DNA from 2 places in the Megasphaera indica genome. Region 1 is predicted to be linked to the other one. Evidence: riboswitches for the same ligand, from Rfam matches in the RefSeq annotation. Region 1 holds a riboswitch; the other holds the start of a gene.
What was found. Region 1 has a riboswitch for FMN ahead of ribD (bifunctional diaminohydroxyphosphoribosylaminopyrimidine deaminase/5-amino-6-(5-phosphoribosylamino)uracil reductase RibD). Riboswitches for the same ligand answer to the same signal wherever they lie in the genome.
Positions count from the first base shown of each region.

Region 2: another riboswitch for FMN. It lies ahead of ACFCTO_RS09450 (bifunctional 3,4-dihydroxy-2-butanone-4-phosphate synthase/GTP cyclohydrolase II); the one in region 1 lies ahead of ribD (bifunctional diaminohydroxyphosphoribosylaminopyrimidine deaminase/5-amino-6-(5-phosphoribosylamino)uracil reductase RibD).

Region 1 covers NZ_JBKKJR010000011.1:75,001-78,831, reverse strand. The annotation lists gene ribH (6,7-dimethyl-8-ribityllumazine synthase) at 1-189, opposite strand, end outside; gene ACFCTO_RS07235 (riboflavin synthase) at 220-864, opposite strand; gene ribD (bifunctional diaminohydroxyphosphoribosylaminopyrimidine deaminase/5-amino-6-(5-phosphoribosylamino)uracil reductase RibD) at 845-1,981, opposite strand; FMN riboswitch at 2,075-2,206, opposite strand; gene rpe (ribulose-phosphate 3-epimerase) at 2,265-2,909, opposite strand; gene rsgA (ribosome small subunit-dependent GTPase A) at 2,912-3,775, opposite strand; gene pknB (Stk1 family PASTA domain-containing Ser/Thr kinase) at 3,786-3,831, opposite strand, start outside.
Region 2 covers NZ_JBKKJR010000019.1:12,421-16,251, reverse strand. The annotation lists gene ACFCTO_RS09455 (Crp/Fnr family transcriptional regulator) at 1-403, shown strand, start outside; gene ACFCTO_RS09450 (bifunctional 3,4-dihydroxy-2-butanone-4-phosphate synthase/GTP cyclohydrolase II) at 742-1,959, opposite strand; FMN riboswitch at 2,074-2,205, opposite strand; gene ACFCTO_RS09445 (FAD-binding oxidoreductase) at 2,258-3,661, opposite strand; gene ACFCTO_RS09440 (FtsB family cell division protein) at 3,826-3,831, shown strand, end outside.

The DNA.
Region 1 (3,831 bases):
GATCAGGGGGATTTCAAAGGCGCCCGGGACCCAGGCCGTCGTAATGTCTGCGTCATCGACGCCATGACGATGGAGAGCGTCGTAAGCGCCGCCGAGGAGCTTGCTGCAGATGAATTCGTTGAAACGTGCGACGACGATGCCGAATTTCGCACCAGAACCGATTAATTTACCTTCTTTGACTTGTACCATTGTAAAACACTCCTATTCTGAAATATTATGTTAAAATCCATTTTCCAGCAGTTTTTCCATCGTCAGGCCCGAAGACGCCGACGACGGATGACCGACGGTAAAGCTATGGACATATTTCCCGATGACATCCGTTTCCAAATTGACGATAGCGCCCGGATGTTTATCCATGAGCGTCGTATTGGCCATGGTATGAGGGATGATGGAAACGGAAAATTGGCTGCTGCCGACGGATACGACAGTCAGGCTGATGCCGTCGATGGTGATAGAGCCTTTTTCGACGATGAACGGCTCCATGTCCTTGGGGATGGAAATGGTGATGACCCGGGCAATGCCATCGGTGGCAATGCGGGCGACGTGGCCGATGCCGTCGATATGGCCGCTGACGATATGACCGCCCAGGCGGCCGCCGACCTGCATGGCCCGTTCGAGGTTGACCTGGGAACCGCTCTTGATAGTGCTGAACGATGAGCGGCGCATGGTTTCATGCATGACGTCGGCCGAAAAGGTCGAGTCCGTCATATCCGTGACGGTCAGGCAGACGCCGTTGACGGCGATGCTGTCGCCGAGCTGCGTGCCTTCTAATACTTTGTGTGCCTGAATGGTCAGGCGGATGGAATCGGGGCGGCGGTCCATATGGGCAATCGTCCCCAGTTCCTCAATGATGCCAGTGAACATAGGCGCCCTCCCTGTTGGCATTATATGCCGTAATCAATACATTATTGTCATGGAGTTCTGCCGAATCGTAGACCAGCGGCAGGCATTCATCGAGTTCATCGACGCCGCAGCCGCCGACAGACGGCAGGGCCCCGGTCCCACCGATGACCTTGTCCCCCATGAAGGCATAGATCTTATCGACCAGGCGGGCGTCGAAGAAGCTGCCCTGGACGGTACTGCCGCCTTCGACGAGGATGCTGGTCAGCCCTTCGTCGTGCAGGAGCTGCAAGGCGTCGGGCAGGTAGATGGTCTTGCCGTCCTGGAGCGGTGCCAGGATGACGCGGACGCCAGCCTCTTTCAGGGCTTTCATCTTCTCTACCGGGCACAGGGACGTCGTAACGATGATGGTCTGCGTCGTCTTATCGGTGACGACGAGCGAATTCAAAGGCGTCCGCCCTTTCGTATCCAGTACGATGCGCACGGGCTGATGCGGTGCATCCTGGCCGGGCCGTTCGATGCGGCTGGTCAAGAGGGGATTGTCTGTCAGGACCGTGTTGATGCCGACTAAGATGCCGTCATATATGGAGCGCAGATAGTGACCGTAGCTGCGGGCCCATTCGTTGGTGATCCACTGGGATTTCCCCGTCCGTGAAGCTGTGCGGCCATCGAGGCTCTGGGCCAGTTTGATGGCGATGAACGGTTTCTGGACCATCATGTTCTTGATGAAGACTTCGTTGAGCTGAGCCGCTTCCTTCGACATGAGGCCGACTTCGACGGCGATGCCGGCTTTGCGCAGGATGGCCGCGCCTTTGCCAGCCACTAAGGGGTTGGGGTCGAGCATGGCCATGACGACTTTGCCGACGCCTTTTTCGACGAGGGTCCGGGCACACGGCGGCGTTCTCCCGTAATGGGCGCAAGGTTCGAGGGTCACATAGACCGTAGCCCCCTTCGCCCGTTCGCCAGCTTCACGCAATGCCCATACTTCGGCATGAGGCGTGCCGGCCTTATGATGGTATCCCGTGCCGACGATTTCACCATCTTTGACGATGACGCAGCCGACGGCAGGATTGGGTGTCGTATAGCCCAGGGCGGTCTTTGCCAATTCCAGGGCTTTTTTCATATACTCTGCCGGTTCCAATGTATTCCTTCCCTTCTATTCAGATTCGCAAGATAAAAAAAGGCTATGGACGTAAGATTCCCATAGCCTTTTGAGCGCAACAAAAACACAATCTGTCGTCTTTTCCCATCCAGACTGTACTGTCGGTACCGAAATTGCATCGGTTCAACCCTTGCGGGTTAGCGGACTGTCACCGCCGGTCAGGAATTGAAAGCGCCGCTTTCTCACCTTGCCTCAAAGACTATCCTTATTCATTTGAACTACATGTATGATTTTAGCACATGAAAAGAAGAAATACAAGTCCTTATCGCAAGGACGCGATGGCAGCGGCCCGGTCGTCAGCTCCGAAGACGGCACTGCCGGCGACGAGGAAGGTCGCACCGGCGTCTTTGACGGCCTGAACGGTCTTGGCATTGACGCCGCCATCCACTTCGATGACAGCCGTCGTATTGCCGGCCTGTTCCAGGAGCGCCTTGGCCTGGCGAATCTTATCGACGGCATAGGGAATGAACTTCTGGCCGCCGAAGCCGGGGTTGACGCTCATGATGAGGATCATGTCCAGCTGCCCGGCCAGGCAGGACAAAGTCGATACGGGGGTCGCCGGGTTGAGGGCGACGCCGCCTTTCATGCCGGCTTCGTGGATCTGCTGCAGGACCCGGTCGAGATGGGTGCAGGCTTCCTGATGGACCGTGACGTACTGGACGCCGGCAGTAGCCAGGCCGTCGATGTAGGTTTCCGGATGTTCTACCATGAGATGGGCATCGAAGGGCAGCTTGGTGCAGCTGCGCAGGGCCTTGACGACGGGGACGCCAAAGGTCAGGTTCGGCACGAAATGGCCGTCCATCAAGTCGAGATGGATACAATCTGCCCCCTTCCGTTCGACGTCCTGAATGTCTTCAGCCAGGCGGGAGAAGTCCGCTGATAATATAGATGGGCAAATGGTTACCATGACTATCGTTTCCTTTCTGCAATGGAAGTGAGTATCTTACAGTATGTGTCATACCGTTCTTTCTGGATATGACCGTCAGCGACGGCCTGTTTGACCGTACATTCCGGTTCGGACAGATGGAGACACGACGAGAACTTGCAGCCGCCGCTGTAGGGCAGCATGTCCGGGAAGAGGCGCAGGACTTCCTTCGGGTCGAGGTGCTCGAAGTCGAGAGAGCTGAATCCCGGCGTATCGACGACATACGTATCGCTGTCGAGGCGCATGATTTCCGAATGGCGTGTCGTATGGCGGCCGCGCTTGATTTTTTCGCTGACAGCGCCGACGGACAAGTCTTCCCGGCCCAGGATCTGGGACAGCAGGCTCGACTTGCCGACGCCCGACGGGCCGGCAAAGGCCGTCATGCGGTGGGGCAGCAGATTCCGCAGGGTATCGAGGCCTTCGCCGGTCTTGGCCGACACGAGATAGACGTCATAGCCGCAGCGTTCATAAAAGGCCTTGTAGGATTCGGCCGTCTCCCGGTCCAGGTCGCACTTATTGAAGCACAGCGTCGGATGAATGCCGCCGTATTCACAGGTCATGAGCATCTTATCGACGAGGAACTGGTTCGGGTCCGGCGACTTGGCCGCCATGATGACCAGGAGCTGGTCGATATTGGCCACGGCCGGCCGGCGTATCTGGTTGCGCCGGGGCAACAGGGCTTCGATGACGCCCTTGTCCTGGCCCAGCTCGGTGATTTCCAGCTCGTCGCCGACGAGTATCTTCGCTTTCAGCAATTTGCCGCGGCGCCGGCACTCGATGAGCCCTTCCCGGCCGACATCGACGTAATAATAGCCGTTATAGTTCTTGATGACGCGTCCTTTTGTCATGTTCCTCCCCTTAGATATACTGGTCCTGTACTAACGAATTGTTGATGTATACTTTG
Region 2 (3,831 bases), on a different contig from region 1:
TCTGCCCGACGCGCCGGCAACGGTCGACGTCGTCGCTGCCTCGGATGCGGTCATCATGCAGGTCTATGTCGGCAATATCCTCCATGCCGGTCAGGTCCTGACGCCGGACCAGGCTCGTTTTACAGGCAACCTCCTGGGCCTGATGGCCGAAAAGAACCGCCTCCTTACGGAAAAGATGCGCTACCTGACCCAGCGCTCGACGCGCCAGAAAATCATGCTCTACCTGTCCGACATGGCCCGGCAAAAAGGGAAGGCCACCTTCGTCCTGCCTTTCAACCGCCAGCAGATGGCCGACTTCCTCTCCGTCGACCGCAGCGCCTTATCGGCCGAACTGAGCAAGATGAAAAAAGAAGGCCTCATCGATTACCACAAGGACAAATTCACCTTGCTGCAGGAACATTAAGGAAATCGGCGGGCCGCCAGCTAAGCTGTCCGTTCTGGCAGCTACCCTGCGCCTCCCGCTAATCGGTACCTGGTGGGCCAGAAAGGCTTTCAGGACGGCCCTTACGAACCACGAGCCACGAACCACTGACTACTAAAAAAGAAATTCCCGAGGCGTCACATCTGTAGGGGCTTGCACGTGGCAAGCCCGCTTCAGAATATGAGTGATTTTCCAGCTTGGGGATAATGTTGCCCAATACCCGGCGGGTCGCCCACGTGGCGACCCCTACGAGCCACGAGCCACGAGCCACTGCTAAAAAAGGCGCTGTCTTCATGCGACAGCGCCTTTTTTACTCGCTTTTAATGCAGATGGGGGAGGATGTGGCCCATTTTATTCTTTTTCGTTTCCAAGTAGAATTCGTCGAATTTCTGGGGTTTCATTTCGATGGGGACGCGTTCTACGATTTCGACGCCGAAGCCTTCGAGGCCGTAGACTTTTTCCGGGTTGTTCGTGAGCAGGCGGATTTCTTTAGCGCCCATGTCCTGGAGAATCTGGGCACCGATCCAGTATTCGCGAAGGTCCGGAGCGAAGCCGAGTTTTTCATTGGCTTCGACTGTATCGTAGCCCTGTTCCTGGAGGACGTAGGCTTTGAGCTTATTGATGAGGCCGATGCCACGGCCTTCCTGGCGCATGTAGAGGAGGATGCCCCGGCCTTCGGCGTTGATCTGTGTCAGGGCAGCGGCCAGCTGTTCACCGCAGTCGCAGCGGCGGGAGCCGAAGACGTCGCCTGTAAGGCATTCGGAATGGACGCGGCACAGGAGGTTCTTGCCGTCGCCGATTTCGCCTTTGACCAGAGCGACGTGATGTTCGCCCGTCAGGTCGTTGATGTAGCCGTAGATCTTGAAATCGCCGTATTTCGTCGGCATCTTGGCGACGGCTTCGCGGATGACGTGTTTGTCGTGGCGGCGGCAGTAGTTCTGGAGATCGTGGATGGTGATGAATTTCAGGCCGTATTCGTCGGCGATTTTCCAGAGGTCCGGCGTGCGCATCATCGTGCCGTCGTCTGCCATGATTTCGCAGCACAGGCCGACCTGTTTGAGCCCGGCCAGGCGCATGAGGTCGACCGTGGCTTCCGTGTGGCCGTTGCGGGTCAGGACACCGCCGCGTTTGGCGACGAGGGGGAAGTTGTGGCCAGGACGGCGGAAGTCTTCGGGACGGGCCGATTCTTCAGCGCATTTGCGGGCCGTCAGGGCGCGTTCGACAGCCGAGATGCCCGTCGTCGTGTCGACGTAGTCGATGGAAACAGTGAAGGCCGTTTCGTGGTTATCTGTATTTTCGCTGACCATCTGGGGCAGGCCGAGCTTATGGGCATATTCGATGCTCATGGGCATGCAGATCAGGCCCTTGCCGTGGCTGGCCATGAAGTTCATGTTTTCTGTCGTGCAGTACTGGGCGGCGCAGATGAAGTCGCCTTCGTTTTCGCGGTCCGGGTCGTCGGTAACGATGATGACGTGGCCGGCCTGTAATTCTTCCAATGCTTCTTCGATAGTGTTGAATTTGCGTTTTTCTGTAGTCAAAATAAAGACCTCCTTAAAGTCTGTATTGTCCATAGTTGGTGGTACTCAAAAAGCCCTGGCGATGAGGCACAGGGCTTTGACATGCAAGGAAAGGCACGCTGCAGAAACAGCACGCCACATCTTCTTCCATCCAGACTATACTGTCGGTTTTGGAATCGCACCAAATCACGAGCCAATGGCTCCTACGCCGTAGCGTTCGCGGACTATACCGCCGATCGGGAATTTCACCCTGCCCTGAAGATATACGTTTTATTCAGTTCTGTTATGTATTATACACGGTAACTTTCATTTTTGCAAGTTAGTCGACGTCGAAGATTTTCCCCGGGTTGAGGATGTCGTTCGGGTCAAGGGCTTTCTTGATGGCCTTCATCATTTCCAGTTCGCCGGGATCGGTGAATTCTTCCATCAAATGCTTGCGCTTGTAGCCGATGCCGTGTTCGCCGGACAGGCGGCCGCCGTGGGCATAAATGAATTTGTACAGTTCCTGCTGGTTGGCCTTGACCCGCTGGTCCCAGTCTTCGTAGGTGGCATCTTCATTCTTGAGGATGTTCAAGTGAATGTTGCCGTCGCCGGCGTGGCTGGCGATACGTGTGACCAGGTTGTATTTCTTGGCCAGGCGCAGGATTTCATCGAGGAGGGCCGCTTCCTGGTCGACAGGGACGACGACGTCTTCTTTGCAGACGATGAGGCTTTCGGCGCGGACGGCTTCGGCAAAGGCCTTGCGGGCCTGCCAGATCTTATTGTGGTCAGCGACGAGGACTGACGACGCGCCGTTTTCCGTGCAGACTTCGTCGAGGATGACGGCCTTGTCGTCCAGGTCGTCTTCGCTGGTCCCTTCGACTTCGACGATGACGTAGTTGCCGTTGTCGCTGCCCTGGAGATTTTCATTGAGGTATTTTTCGACGGACTTGATGGTGATGTTGTCCATGAATTCGACGCACGTCGGCGTGATGCCGGCCTTGATGATTTTGGTGACGACGCCCATGGCCTGGCGGCGGTCGTCGAAGATGGCCAGCAGGTCGAGGGCGTACTTCGGCTTGGGCAGGAGCTTCAGCGTCGCCTTGGTGATGATGCCCAGGGTCCCTTCGGAGCCGATGACCAGCTGGTCCAGGGAATAGCCTGTCGACTGTTTCTGCAGGCGCGCGCCGAGGTTGACGATGCGCCCTGTCGGGTTGACGACTTCCACGCTGTAGACCTGGTGGCGCGTCGTCCCGTATTTGACGGCCCGGTTGCCGCCGGCGTTGGTGGCGATGTTGCCGCCGATGAAGCACGAGTCGCCGCTGCACGGGTCGCCAGCGTAGAAGAGGCCTTTCTTTTCGGCCGCTTCCTGCAGGTCCGACGTGCGTACACCCGGTTCGACGACGGCATAGAGGCCGTCTTCATTGATTTCCAGTATCTTGTTCATCTTTTCCAGCGACAAGACGATGCCGCCGTATTCCGGGACGGCGCCGCAGGCCAGACCCGTGCCGGCCCCGCGGGGGACGACAGGGAAGTGGCAGGCATTGGCCAGCTTGATGATGGCGCTGACCTGCTGGGCCGTTTCGGCAAAGACGACGGCTTCGGGCATGTGATGGTAAGCCGGGTCGGTCACTTCGTCATGGGAATAAGGCTGCATGGCGTCGGCGTCGGTGACGACGTCTTTCGGGCCGACGATGGCCTTTAATTTTTCCAGGATTTCTGTCGTTATTTTTTCATAGTGCATACGTGTTCCCCCTCGGATAAGATACAAAATGTCGTGCCTCTATTATATATAACTGCCGCCCATTTTAAAAGGAATTTTACAAAAAAACTTTATCTTGCCAGCAAAGCACGGTATACTATAGGGTAAGACTTTTTCAGTCTCTTGTTCTTAGAAAGGGTGATTGGGTGGAA